DNA from 2 places in the Streptomyces sp. NPDC059443 genome. Region 2 is predicted to be linked to the other one. Evidence: riboswitches for the same ligand, from Rfam matches in the RefSeq annotation. Region 2 holds a riboswitch; the other holds the start of a gene.

Region 1 (7,422 bases), on a different contig from region 2:
CCACTTGACGGTACGTTCCCTCGAACCCCTGCCAATTCCGGCATTCGGCCCAGCAGTTACGAAACTCGCGAAAGCCGCTTCAGCAGCAAGGCGGACGTCACCGGCCGGGCTCCGGCCTTGGCCACCCCGTCGGCGACCTCGCGGTCCGTGGAGACCACGACCACCGGGCGGCCCGGCGGCTCGGCACGCACCAGCTGGCGGATCAGCTCGTCCGCCGTCACCCCGGCCTTCGAGAACAGCACCCGCACCCCGCGCGGCGGCGCGAGCAGCACCGGGGCCGCCAGCTCCGCCCCGTCGAAGACACAGGTCATCTCGGCACCCGTCTGCGCGGCGAGCATCGACAGCCCGCCCAGCAGCCGCAGCCGCTGCTTCTCCAGCGGCATCGTCGGATAGCCGGTCTTGGTGACGTTGTAGCCGTCGACCACCAGATGCGCCTGAGGCAGCGCCAGCAACTGGTCCAGCAGCGCCGGGTCGGTCTCCGACAGGGCGCGCGCCGCGATGTCCTTCGGGGTCATCCGGCCCGGCTCCACCGCCTCCACCGTGTCGGCGGGCCGCGTGGAGACCGGCGGCAGCGCGAGCTCCCGGCGCAGCCCGGCCGCGGCGTCCAGCACGGTGTCCAGCAGCAGTCGCAGCCGCATGTCCTCGATGCTGCGCCCCTCGCGGGTGGCCCGGCGCGAGGTCTCCAGCGCCGACTCCACCTCCGCCAGGCGGGACTTGAGCCGCCGGGTCTCGCTCTCGGCGGCGGCCACCTGTGCGGCGGCCTCGCCGCGGATCCCGTCGACCTCGGCGTTGATCTTGCGCAGGGCGGCGTCGCCCCGCTTGACGTCGCTGAGGGCGCTGCGCAGCTTGCGCTGAAGCGATTCCGCTTCCTTGCGGGCCGCCTCCAGCTCCACCCGCACCTGGTCACCGCCGGCGCGCTGCAGTTCCCGTACGTGGGCCAGCTCCTCGCGGAGCCGGTCCATCTCCCTACGGGTCTCCTCGCCGACGCGCTCGGCGTCGGCGCGCTGCGCCTCCTCGCCCGCGGCGGCCACCAGCTTGGCCCAGCCGGCCGGCCTCAGGACGTACGCGGCCGCCGCCACGTCCAGCGGATCGGCGGCGGCGGGCGGAGCCCCGGACTCCAGCGCCCCGGCCAGGTCGGCCTGCGCCTCGCGGAGCTTCTCGGCGACCCGGCCCCGGAAGACGGCGTCCGTCTCGACGGCCGTCGCCATGGCGTTGCCCGCGAACTTGGCACGCCGGGTCGGGGTGAAACGGGCGTACTGGCGCAGCTGCGCCGGGAGGTCCGCGACCGTCAGACCGCCGAAGGCGTCCGAGACGAGCGCGACGACCCGGCGCCGCACGCCTTCCGGCAGCGGGCGGTCGAGCACCTCGGCGGCGTCGCCGGCCGCGTCGGCCGCCTCAGCGCCGCTTTCTGGCTCCACAATCCGTCACCCCTACCGTCATTGACCTGTTGGCCGGGCTCCGTCAGGAGTCCGCGCCCGGCCTGTCCACGAGCTCGATCTGGTCCACCGCGTTGCACCAGCGACAGCGGACCGACTCGATGGTCTCATTGACCACCTCGCGCTCCTCGACCTTGGGCTCCCCGGCGAGGTCCAGGTGGACGTACTCCACGACCTTCGACGAACGGGTGACGTCGAAACGCGTGAGGTTGCCGCACAGGGTGCAGCGCCACCGGGTGGTGTCGGTCGGCAGGGGAACCGTCATCAGGCCGCTCTCTCCTTCTATGTCTTACACGTCGTCGCGCACACGGGCCTGCGCACGCGGGCATGCGTGCGCGGACGTGCGTAGCTCGTAACCCTACGGCCTGCCGCACCCTCGGGTGGGGCGGGCTGGGTCATGCTCGGTCGCATGATCGTAAAGTGGCAGGCCCTGCGCGAGGCCGCCCGGGGCCCGGTGGTCACCCGCGCACTGATCGCCGCCTGCTGCGCGGTGTTCGTCCTGAGCCCGGCGTCGGGGCTCGATCCGGTCTACGGGACGGGCGACCAGCTGCTGGCGAACGGGACCGCGTACTTCCGGCGCTGGGGCGTGGTCCCGGACGAACTCTTCACGGGCGGACTGCTGAGCAGCGGCGGCCGGCCACTGCTCACTCCCCTGACGGCCCTGTTCGTACACGGCAGCTGGCTGCACCTGCTGGGCAACATGCTCTTCCTCTACGTCTTCGGGAAGATGACGGAGCAGCGCATGGGCCGGGCGGGGTTCCTCTGCTTCTACGTGGCCACGGGCTACCTGGCCCTGGCGGCGTACGCGGCGGCCAACGCCTCCTCGGACCAGACCCTGGTCGGCGCCTCCGGCGCGATCTCGGCCGTCCTCGGTGCCTTCATGTGCCTGTTCCCCAAGGCCCGGGTGACGAGCCTGTTCCCGTTCCTGTTCTTCCTGCCGCTGCGGTTCCCGGCGTGGATCGTCCTGATGTTCTGGTTCGCCCTCCAGTGGCTGGCCGCGCACCGGGCCCAAAGCGGCCCGGGGGTCGCCTATCTGGCCCACGTGGTGGGCTTCTCGGCGGGCTTCCTCTACGCGTGGGTCCGCTACCGGCGGGGGACTAGAGTGGGCCGACCAGTGACTGCCGGCGAGGGAGAAGGCCAACCGTGATCACCGCGATCGTGCTCATCAAGACCAGCGTGGACCGGATCCCCGAGATCGCCGAGGCCATCGCGGCGCTGGAGAACGTCAGCGAGGTCTACTCCGTCACCGGCACGTACGACCTGATCGCCCTGGTCCGCGTGGCCCGCCACGAGGCCCTGGCGGACGTCATCCCGGGCCGCATCAGCAAGATCCCGGGCGTCGAGGCCACGGACACCCACGTGGCGTTCCGCACGTACTCCCAGCACGACCTGGAAGCGGCCTTCGCCATCGGCCTGGACGCGTAGCTCCCGCCGGGGCGGCCGTCGCGGCCGCCCCCGTCCCGGCTCAGACTGCCGGGACGCAGCGGCCCTCTTCGGTGCGGTACTGCCACTTGGCGCCGTCCGTGACGAGCTCCTTGACCGCGCGGACGAACCGGTCGACGTGCTCGTCGGGGGTGCCGGCGCCGAAGCTGACGCGGATCGCGTTCAGGGAGCGCTCGCCCGGGGCGGCCTCCGGGGCGCCGCATTCGCCCTGGGCCTGCGGCTCGCTGCCGAGCAGGGTGCGGACCAGCGGGTGGGCGCAGAAGAGGCCGTCGCGGACGCCGATGCCGTACTCGGCGGAGAGCGCGGCCGCGAAGTGGGAACTGTTCCAGCCGTCGACCACGAAGGAGATGACGCCGACCCGCGGGGCGTCGTCGCCGAAGAGGGACAGGACGCGGACCGCCGGGACCTCGGCCAGGCCCTCGCGGACCTTGGCGATGAGGTGCCGCTCCCGGGCTACCAGGTTCTCGAACCCGGCTTCGTTCAGCGCCTTGCAGGCGGAGGCGATGGAGTAGACGCCGATGACGTTCGGGGAGCCGGCCTCGTGGCGGGCGGCCGTGGTGTGCCACTCGACGTCGACGCCGCCGTCCTCGCGGCGGGCCACCTTGCGGGAGGCGCCGCCACCGGCCAGGTACGGCTCCGCCTGCTGGAGCCAGTCCGCGCGGCCGGCGAGCACGCCCGAGCCGAAGGGCGCGTAGAGCTTGTGTCCGGAGAACGCCACCCAGTCCACGTCCAGTTCCTGCACGGAGACGGGGTGGTGCGGCGCCAGCTGGGCGGCGTCGAGGACGATGCGGGCGCCGTGGGCGTGCGCGGCGGCGGCGAGTTCCTTGACGGGCCACAGCTCGCCGGTGACGTTGGAGGCGCCGGTGACGCAGACCAGCGCCGGGCCGTAGGGGTCGCGGTCGGCCAGCGCCCGCTCCAGGGTCTCCACGGCCTGGGCCGGGGTGCGGGGCGCGTTGAGGTACGTGACCTGCGCGTCGACCCAGGGCAGGAGCGAGGCGTGGTGCTCGGTCTCGAAGACGAAGACCTGGCAGTCGGCCGGCAGCACGGCGGCGAGCAGGTTCAGGGAGTCCGTGGTGGACCGGGTGAAGATCACCTGGTCGGAGGCGCGGCAGTCGAGGAACTCGGCGACCGTGACGCGGCTCTGCTCGAACAGGTCCGTGGAGAGCTGCGAGAGGTACCCGGCGCCGCGGTGGACGCTGCCGTAGTACGGGGCGTACGCGGCCACGTCGTCCCAGACGCGCTGCAGGGCCGGGGCGCTGGCCGCGTAGTCGAGGGCGGCGTAGGTGACCTCGCCGCCGGTGACGAGCGGGACGGTGACGTCACGGCCGAGAACCGGCAGCGGCTCGGCACAGGCGGGGACGTCGGCGGGGCAGTCGATGGTGACGGCAGCGGCGACGGCGGTGGCGTTCGGGGTTGCGGACATGGCGGTATCTCCCGGCAGGCAGGTCTGAATGGCTTCTGTGTGCCCGTACGGGGGTACGACGCTGCGGCCGTCCGGGGTACGGGAAGTGCCTCGGAAGTTCCGGGTACGCGGAAGCGACCCTGTTCCGAGGGTTGAAGAAGGGGCGGAAGCGCCCTATCGCATTCGCTTGCTCACGGAAAAAGCTCCTCGATCGAGACCAGGATCCCTGGTGTCGAGGGATCCGCGCTTGCCGTAGACCTCACTGCCTACGACCTGGTCATCACCCGGGGCACCCCGCCACGGAAGGAGGGTTGCCGGACAGCGAGCCGGGGCCAAAACGCTGTCACTCGTGACCTGGGGAGCATCCTGCCACAAGATCCCCCGCACGCAAGACCCCGGTCCACATGGCGGACCGGGGTCGTGGCCGAAAAGGATCAGCCGGGGACGAGCCGGGGATCAGCCGTCGCGCTACGCGTTGCTGGCCGCCACCCACCGCTCCAGCGCGGCCCTGGCCGCGCCCGAGTCGATCGACAGCGCCGCGCGGGCGATGCCCTCGCTCAGCTGCTCCTCCAGCGTGCCCGTGCCCGGGTCCAGGGCCACCAGGGCCGCCGCCGAGTTCAGCAGGACCGCGTCGCGCACCGGGCCCGTCTCGCCGGCCAGCAGGCGGCGGGCGACTTCCGCGTTGTACGGGGGTTCCCCGCCGGTCAGGGCGGAGACGTCGACCAGGTCGATGCCGACGTCGCGCGGGTCGAAGGACTGCTCCTCGGCCTTGCCGTCCCGGACCCACCACACCCGCGAGGTCGCCGTCGTGGTCAGCTCGTCCAGGCCGTCGTCGCCCCGGAAGACCAGCGCGGAGGAGCCCCGTTCGGCGAGGACGCCCGCGATGATCGGGGCCATCCGGGGGTCGGCCACACCGGTCGCCTGGGCGCGCACCCGGGCCGGGTTGGTCAGCGGGCCCAGGGCGTTGAAGAAGGTCCGGATGCCCAGTTCCTTGCGGGCCCCGGCCACGTGGCGCAGCGCCGGATGGAACTTCACGGCGAAGCAGAAGGTGATGCCCGCCTCCTCGGCGACCTCCACCACCCGCTCGCGGCTCAGGTCGAGGTTGACCCCGAGCTCCTTGAGGACGTCCGAGGCCCCGCTCGCGGAAGAGGCTGCCCGGTTGCCGTGCTTGACCACCTTGGCACCCGTACCGGCCACCACGACCGCCGACATCGTCGAGATGTTGACCGTCTTCGCGCCGTCGCCGCCGGTGCCGACGATGTCCACCGTCCGGCCCGGCACCTCGATCAGGTTGGCGTGTGCGTACATGGCCCGGACCAGGCCGTTGATCTCCGCGACCGTCTCTCCCTTGGCCCGCAGCGCGACCGCGAAGCCGGCGATCTGGGCGTCGGTGGCCTCTCCGCGCATGATCCGGTCCATGGCCCAGGCCGTGTCGTCGGCGCTGAGGTCCCGGCCGGTCAGGAGGGCGTCGAGAACTCCCGGCCAGCCACGGGCCGCCATGCTGTCGCCGCCTGCCGGGGTCACCAGGTTCATGGTCCGCTCCTGCTACTGGTCGGCCGTCCGAGGACGGGGCCCACGTCGAGTGGGAAGGGCTCCAGCCTATCCAGCCCCGGAGACGGCAAAGAGCCCCGTCCCAGACACTGGACGGGGCTCCCGCTGTGGCGACACCAGGACTGACCGAAATCAGTCCCTCAAGCGATCTGACAAACAGACGACAAGCAGTGGCGCAGGGGATCAGTGGTGGCCGTGGCCGCTCTGGATCTCCTTGTATTCCTCCACCGAGGGCTTCGGAATCTGGTTGTTCTCTCCGTAGTAGCCCTTGCTGAGCTTCGCGCGGAGCTTCTCGGTGCGCGACACCTTGCGCTCGACACCGTTCTCGTCGACCGTCGGGCCGATCTCGGCCGGCTGGTACTGGTCGTACGAGGTGAGCGTGTGGAGCTTGCCCTGCGAGAGCGGCTCGTGGATCTCGACGAACTCACCGTGCGGCAGGCGCTTGATGATGCCGGTCTCGCGACCGTGCAGCACCTTGTCCCGGTCCCGGCGCTGGAGGCCGAGGCAGATCCGCTTGGTGACGATGAACGCGATGACCGGGCCGACGAAGAACGCGATCCGGGCGAACCAGGTGATCGAGTTGATCGACAGGTGGAAGTACTGCGCGAACATGTCGTTTCCACCGGCGATCAGCAGGACGACGTACCAGGTCAGCCATGCCACACCGAAGCCCGTACGGGTCGGGACGTTGCGCGGGCGGTCCAGGATGTGGTGCTCGCGCTTGTCCCCGGTGACCCAGGACTCGATGAACGGGTAGACCGCGATCACGACCAGGACCATCGGGAAGATCATCAGCGGGACGAACACACCCAGGACGAGGGTGTGGCCCCACAGGTTGATCTCCCAGCCGGGCATGGCACGGATCAGACCCTCGGAGAAGCCCATGTACCAGTCGGGCTGCGCACCGGTGGACACGTGGTCCGGGCGGTACGGGCCGAGCGCCCAGATCGGGTTGATCGAGGCGATCGCCGCGATGGCCGCGATGACACCGAAGACCAGGAAGAAGAAGCCTCCGGCCTTGGCCATGTAGACCGGGAGCAGCGGCATGCCGACGACGTTCTTCTCCGTCTTGCCGGGGCCCGCGAACTGGGTGTGCTTGTGGTAGAAGACCAGGATCAGGTGGGCCACCAGCAGGCCCATCATGATGCCGGGCAGCAGCAGGATGTGGACCGAGTAGAACCGGGAGACGAAGTCACCGCCGGGGAACTCGCCGCCGAAGAGGAAGAACGACAGGTACGTGCCGACGACCGGCACGGACAGCATCGCGCCCTCCATGAAGCGGACACCCGTGCCCGAGAGCAGGTCGTCCGGCAGGGAGTAACCGGTGAAACCGGTGAACATGCCGAGGACCAGCAGCAGGAAGCCGAAGATCCAGTTGACCTCGCGCGGCTTGCGGAAGGCGCCCGTGAAGAAGACGCGCATCATGTGCACGAGCATCGCCGCGACGAAGATCAGCGCCGACCAGTGGTGGATCTGCCGGATGAGCAGACCGCCGCGGACCTCGAAGCTGATGTTGAGCGTCGAGGCGAAGGCCTCGGACATCTGGACGCCCTGCATCGGCACGTAGGAGCCGTGGTAGACGACCTCGTT
Region 2 (7,422 bases):
TGGTCGTCCTCGGACACTACGGAGCCGAGCGCTGGGACGCCGTGAGCGGCATCGTCCACGCCCCGGCGGAGCACCCGGGGGTGGCGGCCGTCCGGGCCGAGCTGCCGGGGTTCCTCGACGCGATCGGCGCCTGGCGCGGGACGTGGATCGAGGAGAAGGGCCGGGCCCTCGCCGTCCACACCCGCCGGGCGGAGGATCCCGAAGGCGCGTTCGCGGCCCTACGGGAACCCCTGGCGGGCCTCGCCGCCCGGCACGGGCTGATGGTCGAGCCGGGGCGGGCCGTGCTCGAACTGCGGCCGCCGGGGATGGACAAGGGCGTCGCCCTGACGGAGTACCTCGCGGAGGTCGGGGCGACTGCCGTCCTGTACGCGGGGGACGACCTCGGCGACCTGGCGGCGTACTCGGCGGTGGACAAGCTCCGGGCGGACGGCCTGCCGGGGCTGCTGGTGTGCAGCGGCTCGGCGGAGGTCCCGGAGCTCGCCGCCCGCGCGGACCTGACCCTGTCCGGCCCCGGGGAGGTCGTGGCCTTCCTGGCCGCCTTGGCCGCGGCGCTGGCCTGACCGCTGCCCTGCGGGGACGGCCCCGCAGGGCTCGGGTCACCCCCGCACCGCGTCCAGCTGGGCCGCGAGCCACTGCGCCGGGGGCAGCGCCGTCGCGGCCGCGGCCAGCCGCTTCGTGCGGTCCGCGCGCTCCGCGGCCGGCATGGACAGGGCGGTGTGCAGCGCCTCGGCCGTCTGCGTCACGTCGTACGGATTCACCGTCAGCGCGTCCCCGCGGAGCTCCTCGTACGCCCCCGCCCCCGTGGACAGGACCAGCGCGCAGCCCGCCTCCGAGACCACCGGGATCTCCTTCGCCACCAGGTTCATGCCGTCCCGGACCGGGTTGACCAGCGCCACGTCCGCCAGCCGGTACGCCGCCAGGGAGCGGGCGAAGTCGTCCTCCACGGAGACCAGCACCGGCCGCCACCCGGCCGTCCCGAACTCCGCGTTGACCGCCGCCGCCAGCTCGCGCACCGACTCCGTGTACGCCCGGTACACCGCCAGGTCCTGCCGGGACGGATAGGCCGATGCCAGGTGCACCACCCGTTCCCGCCACTCGGGGTGGGTGGCCAGCAGCTCCCGGTACGCCAGGAGCCCGCGCAGGATGTTCTTCGACAGCTCCGTCCGGTCCACGCGGACGATGGTCTTCAGACCGCCGACCTCCGCCCGCAGCGCCGCCAGCTTGTCGTTCACCTCCGGGCGGTGCGCGAGCGCGCGCAGCTCGTCCCCGTCCACCCCCAGGGGGAACGCCGCCACCGGCGCGGCCGCCCCCGCCGAGTCCGTGAACTCCCGGGCCCACGCCCCGGTGTGGAAGCCCACCAGGTCCGCGCCGAGCATTCCGCTCAGCAACTGCTCCCGGATGTCCGACGGGAGCAGGTCCAGGTACTGCTTCGAGGCCCACGGGGTGTGCGTGAAGTGGCCGATCCGCAGGTCCGGGCGCAGCTCGCGCAACTGCCCCGGGGCCAGGGCGAGGTGGTAGTCCTGAATCAGGACCGCCGCCCCCTCCGCGGCCTCCTCGGCCAGGGCCTCGGCGAAGGCCCGGTTGTAAGCGGTGTAGGAGTCCCAGCGCCGCCGGAACTCCGCGTCGAAGACCGGCTCGCGCGGGATGTCGTACAGGTGGTGGTGGAGGAACCACAGCACCGAGTTCGCGATCCCGTTGTACGCGTCGTCGTAGACCTCCGGATCGATCGCGAGCATCCGTACGCCCGGCTCGGCCACGCCCCGCCGTACCGCCTCCCGGTCCGCGTCCGACAGGGCCGCGCAGATCCACAGCGCCTCCGGCTGCTCCGCGAGGGCCGCGGAGAGGCCGGAAACGAGGCCGCCCCCGCCCCGGCGGGCACTGAGCGTGCTGTCCGGGGCGAGGGCGTACGAGAGCGGGCCGCGGTTCGCGGCGACGAGCACCTGGGAAGCCATGCGGCGAACCTAGCCCGCCCCGCGCCCGGTCAAACTTCAGCTCCTGCGTGTCCGGCGAACCGAGACGAAGACCACGGCGCCGAGGAGCGTCAGGGTGGCGGCCGCGCTGCCCATGAGCCAGAGCTCACGGCCGTCCGAGCCCGTGCTCGCCAGGTTTCCGCCCCCGGTGCCGCTGCCGCTGCCGCCCTGCGCCGGGGTCTCCGGCAGCGGACGCGGCTGCTGCGTCGTGGAGGGGGTGGCGGACGGGGAGGCCGACGGGGAGGCGGAAGGGGCCGTCGAGGGGGACGAGGACGGCGACGAGGACGGCGACGGTGACGGCGACGGGTCCGGGGTTTCGATCACCGGCGGGACCGGTGCGCACGCCGGGTCCTTGGAACCGTCCCCGCAGTTGGTGCGGCCGCTCTGCGCGACGACGTTGTTCGTCAGCTTCCCGTCGCCCGTCACCGGGTCGTTGACCTTCACCTTGTAGGTGATCGTCGCGGTCTTCCCCTTCGGGACCTCGCCCGTCCACGACACCTTCGGCGCCGCGTAGGAGGGCGATCCGAGGTCCGCCGTCACCGCCCCGTCGAAGGTCGCGTCGTCGAGCAGCTCCGTGAGGTCGTCCGTCAGCTTCGCGTTCGGGTAGTCCAGGCTGCTGATGTTCTTAGCGGTGATCGTGTACGTCACCGTGTCGCCCGGCTTCACCGACTTCGCGGGCGAGGCCGTCTTGGTCACCTCCAGGTCCGGCACCGGCACGGCCAGCGCGAACTGCGAGATGACGTACGTGTCCCCGCGCGTGCGGAACGTCAGGTCCGCCGAGGTCGCCCCGGCCGGCAGGGCCGCCGCCGGGATGTCGAAGGACTTGGCGTCGATGCTGAGGTTGTCGGGGTGGTCAGGGTTCAGCGAGCCGTCGGCCGAGCTGGTGAAGAAGTTGTCGGTGGCCTTGGTGCCGGGGTTGGCGATGTTGGTGCCGTTCACCCGGAACTGGTCGCCCTTGGTGTTCCGGTCGCCCTCGTACGCGGTGGCGCTCGCCCGCACCGGGCCGTCGCCCGTGCGGTAGAAGCCCTCGACCTTGACGGTGGTGTCGGGGCTGGTGGAACGCTGGAGCACGTGGCCGCCGTAGACGTAGACGTTGCGCCGCTCCGGCGCGTTCTCGTGCGGGCCGGGGTACTTGTACACGACGGTCAGGGACCAACCGGCGACGCAGCCGCGGCCCTGCGGGGCCCAGATGCCGCCGACCGCGACGGTGACCGGGGAGCCGGTGGGGACGTCCGCGAAGGCGGCGGTGACGTCGGACTCGCCCGTGTAGTAGTGCGGGCCGCCCGTCTGCGGCGGGTCCTCGACCATGTTCGACAGGGTCACCGGCCGGGCCGCGCCCGCGCCGACCTTGACGACCGGGCGGGTGCCCAGCGGTTCGCCGGGGGACGGGACGACGTCCTCGCCGGAGACGTCGCAGCGCTTGATGAGGTTCGAGCCGAGCCGGTACTCGCCGTTGTTGCCGCCCCAGAACAGGCGCGCGTACGCCACTTCGGCACCCGCCGGCACGGTGAGCCGGCCGGTGCTGGAGGTACGGGTGGGCGTGGCGAGCCCGGCAGCGTCGATCGGGCGGGCGACGAAGTCGTTGTTGTTCTTCGTGCCGCCGCCCCGCTGGACCTCGGCGCACTCCGCGGCGTCGGCGGGGGGCGCTTCGGGGCAGCCCATCACCGTGTTGCCGAGGGTGATGAAGTCCCCGTAGAGCGCCTCGTCGTACCGCTTCTCGAAGGAGGAGACCACCTCCGCGGCCGCCGGCCCGCTCAGCGAGCCGAGCAGCAGGGCCGCGCCTCCGGCCGCCGCGAGCGCGGCGCCCCATGCATGTCTGAACCGTATAAACCCCATAAAAGGGAAATTAGACTGATCGTGCCGGTTTCTCCGGTTACGCCACGCGACGCCGCGCGTACTCCTCGATGTCCCGCATCGGCGGCCGCTCCTCGGTGTCCACGGCGTAGGTGTGGGGCACGAACCCCTCCGGGCCGCGCTCGAACTGCGTCAGCTCCGGCCGTACGAGGTGCCCGCGCGAGAGCCGCAGCAGCGCCGTCCGGTAGATCGCCGCGGCCATCCGCCCCAGGGCCAGGCCGTCCTGGTGGCGGTGGAGCCGTACGCCCACGTCCACCTGGGCCAGCGCGTCCAGCCCGACCGTGTGCAGCGCGTCCACCAGCAGGCCCAGCTCCACGCCGTACCCGACGGGGAACGGCAGCCGCTCCAGCAGGTCGCGGCGCACGGCGTACTCGCCGCCCAGCGGCTGGACGAAACCGGCCAGCTGCGGCCAGTGCAGGTTGAGCAGGGGGCGGGCTACCAGCTCCGTCACTCTGCCGCCCTGGCCGGGAGCGTCACCCAGCGGGCGGTCGTACATGGCCTTGACGAAGCACACGTCCGGATCCGTCAGCAGCGGGCCCACGATCCCGGACACGAAGACGGACGAGAAGTCCCGCAGATCGGCGTCCACGAAGCAGACCACGTCCCCGCTCGTGGCCAGCAGCGAACGCCACAGCACCTCCCCCTTTCCGGGCAGGGCCGGCAGCCCCGGCAGGATCTCGTCGCGGTGCACCACCCGGGCCCCGGCCTTGGCCGCCACCTCCGCCGTACGGTCGGTGGAGCCCGAGTCGACCACGACCAGCTCGTCGACCAGGGGCGTGTCCGGCCCGTCCATCAGATCGCGCCGGATCACCTCGACGATGGCCCCGACGGTGGCTTCCTCGTTCAGCGCGGGCAGCACCACGCTGACCGTCGTACCGGCTGCCCGTTTGGCGGAAAGCAGCTGGTCGAGCGGTCGGTCGGCGGCGGACCAGGAGCGGGCCGAGAGCCAGCGCTCCACCTCTTCCAGCACCTTCGGGACTCCTCTGTCGGTCGGCGGGGCACGGGCGGAACGCCGGTGCTTTTCACCGATATGTGATCCATCTCGCGGTTCGGACGGCTGTCTCAACCACCCGGGGCTTCGGTTACAGTCTTGAACAACGCAAAGGCCCACCGCATGCCGGGGGGCCTCGCGAACAAACGCCCGGGCGCGCCACAGAGCGTGTCGCCCGGTGCCATACCGCTCATCCAGAGGGGCAGAGGGACACGGCCCGTTGAAGCCCCGGCAACCCTCCAGTCGGTTCTCGCGATCGCTCCAGCAGCGACTCAGCGGGGTCCCCGGCTAGGGAAGGTGCCAATTCCGTCTCATGGCGACGTTCGTCATGGGGAAGATGAGGAGAAAGGGCCTCGCCATCATGGCTGCACAGACTGCCGAAACCTCTGCCGACACCTCCGCTGGAACTTCCACCCCCGGCGCCTCTGTCGATCTCGGTCCCGCCACCGGCCTTTCCTGCCGGGAATGCGGCACCCGCTTCGAGCTCGGCCCGATCTTCGCTTGCGTGGAGTGTTTCGGACCGCTCGAAGTCGCGTACGACCTGCCCCTCGGTGACCCGGAGGCGCTGCGCGCCGCGATCGAGGCCGGCCCGGACAACATCTGGCGCTACGCGCCGCTGCTGCCCGTCCCCGCGGACGTCGCCTCCAAGCCGAGCCTGAACCCGGGCTTCACCAAGCTCGTGGACGCGGCCAACCTGGCCAAGGAGCTGGGCTTCACCGGCAAGCTGTACGTCAAGGACGACTCCGGCAACCCGACGCACTCCTTCAAGGACCGCGTCGTGGCCATCGCCGTCGAGGCCGCCCGCGCCTTCGGCTTCACCACCCTCTCCTGCTCCTCCACCGGCAACCTGGCCGGCGCCGTGGGCGCCGCGGCCGCCCGTGCCGGCTTCCGCTCGTGCGTGTTCATCCCGCACGACCTGGAGCAGGGCAAGGTCGTCATGGCCGGTGTCTACGGTGGCGACCTGGTCGGCATCGAGGGCAACTACGACGACGTCAACCGCTTCTGCTCCGAGCTCATCGGCGACCCGCTGGGCGAGGGCTGGGGCTTCGTCAACGTCAACCTGCGCCCGTACTACGGCGAGGGTTCCAAGACCCTGGCGTACGAGATCTGCGAGCAGCTCGGCTGGCAGCTGCCCGACCAGATCGTCATCCCGATCGCGTCCGGCTCGCAGCTGACGAAGATCGACAAGGGTCTCCAGGAGCTGATCAAGCTCGGCCTGGTCGAGGACAAGCCCTACAAGATCTTCGGCGCCCAGGCCGAGGGCTGCTCGCCCGTCTCGACCGCCTTCAAGGCCGGTCACGAGGTGGTCCGCCCGCAGAAGCCGAACACCATCGCCAAGTCGCTGGCCATCGGCAACCCGGCGGACGGCCCGTACGTCCTGGACATCGCGCGCCGCACCGGCGGCTACGTCGAGGACGTCAACGACGAGCAGGTCGTCGAGGCCATCAAGATCCTGGCCCAGACCGAGGGCATCTTCGCCGAGACCGCGGGCGGCGTGACCGTCGGCGTGACGAAGAAGCTCGTCGAGAACGGTCAGATCGACCCCTCGCTGACCACGGTGATCCTGAACACCGGTGACGGCCTCAAGACCCTGGAGGCCGTGGCCGACGGCGGCGGCCAGACCGCCACCATCCGCCCGAGCCTGGACGCGTTCCGCGCCGCCAACCTCGCCTGATCTCTCCCCCTGCACACCGGAAAGGCAGTAGCGCCATGAGCGTCAACGTCCGCATCCCCACCATCCTGCGCACCTACACCGGCGGCAAGGCCGAGGTCCCCGCCGAGGGCGCGACCCTCGCCGAGGTCATCGAGTCCCTGGAGAAGAACCACCCGGGCATCGCCGCGCGCGTCCTGGACGACCAGGGCAAGCTCCGCCGCTTCGTCAACGTCTACGTCAACGACGACGACGTGCGCTTCGAAGGCGGGCTGCAGGCGTCCACGCCGGACGGCGCCGGCGTTTCGATCATCCCCGCCGTCGCGGGCGGCTGCTGACCTTTCGGCCGGCCAAACCTGAATTGCCCCTTCCGCTAATAAGCGGAGGGGGCAATTCTGCTTGATTGGGCGCGGTAGAGTTGGGGAAGTCCCCACCGCTGCTCTTGCCCGCCGCATATGAGCGGGCCGCGGAAGGGTTGACATTGAGTCAACATGCAAGCGCGGTATGGGTCCTTGGCGTGCTTTGTCCGGCCCGACTTGCCCTGGAATATTCCGAGTTTTCACCCTATTTCAATCTTTTGCCGTGTCCAGAATTCTCGCCGGAATGACCTGTTGCAGACAGCAGCGGTGCGGATACATTCAGCCCCGGTCGAGGCGTTCCGGCGCAAGTTCTGACCCGGGACCGCGAAGTGCGGTCCTGCGCAAGGGCCAGTAATAGGGGAGTTAGGCATGGCTCAGGGCACCGTCAAGTGGTTCAACGCGGAGAAGGGCTACGGCTTCATCGCGGTCGACGGTGGTGCGGATGTGTTCGTCCACTACAGCGCCATCCAGATGGACGGGTACCGCACCCTTGAAGAGGGTCAGCGGGTCGAGTTCGAGATCTCGCAGGGCCAGAAGGGTCCGCAGGCGGACATGGTCAAGCTCGCCGTCGGCTAGTCCGGGCGCGATCGACCGCCG

The links. A riboswitch is a leader RNA that binds a small molecule or an ion and turns the genes downstream of it on or off. The one in region 2 is predicted to bind S-adenosylmethionine.
Region 1: linked by a shared signal. The riboswitch ahead of ACFXDJ_RS12590 (aminotransferase class V-fold PLP-dependent enzyme) and the one ahead of thrC (threonine synthase) in region 2 are both predicted to bind S-adenosylmethionine.

The regions. Positions count from the first base shown of each region.
Region 1 covers NZ_JBHYVM010000010.1:80,777-88,198, forward strand. Annotated here, with positions in the region: gene ACFXDJ_RS12570 (NYN domain-containing protein) at 57-1,421, opposite strand; gene ACFXDJ_RS12575 (hypothetical protein) at 1,462-1,701, opposite strand; gene ACFXDJ_RS12580 (rhomboid family intramembrane serine protease) at 1,846-2,583, shown strand; gene ACFXDJ_RS12585 (Lrp/AsnC ligand binding domain-containing protein) at 2,580-2,861, shown strand; gene ACFXDJ_RS12590 (aminotransferase class V-fold PLP-dependent enzyme) at 2,902-4,302, opposite strand; SAM riboswitch class IV at 4,520-4,636, opposite strand; gene trpD (anthranilate phosphoribosyltransferase) at 4,750-5,814, opposite strand; gene ACFXDJ_RS12600 (cytochrome bc complex cytochrome b subunit) at 6,016-7,422, opposite strand, start outside.
Region 2 covers NZ_JBHYVM010000022.1:20,158-27,579, reverse strand. Annotated here, with positions in the region: gene otsB (trehalose-phosphatase) at 1-560, shown strand, start outside; gene ACFXDJ_RS21490 (trehalose-6-phosphate synthase) at 597-1,952, opposite strand; gene ACFXDJ_RS21485 (DUF11 domain-containing protein) at 1,989-3,806, opposite strand; gene ACFXDJ_RS21480 (glucosyl-3-phosphoglycerate synthase) at 3,844-4,794, opposite strand; SAM riboswitch class I at 5,003-5,159, shown strand; gene thrC (threonine synthase) at 5,153-6,490, shown strand; gene ACFXDJ_RS21470 (MoaD/ThiS family protein) at 6,526-6,804, shown strand; gene ACFXDJ_RS21465 (cold-shock protein) at 7,195-7,401, shown strand.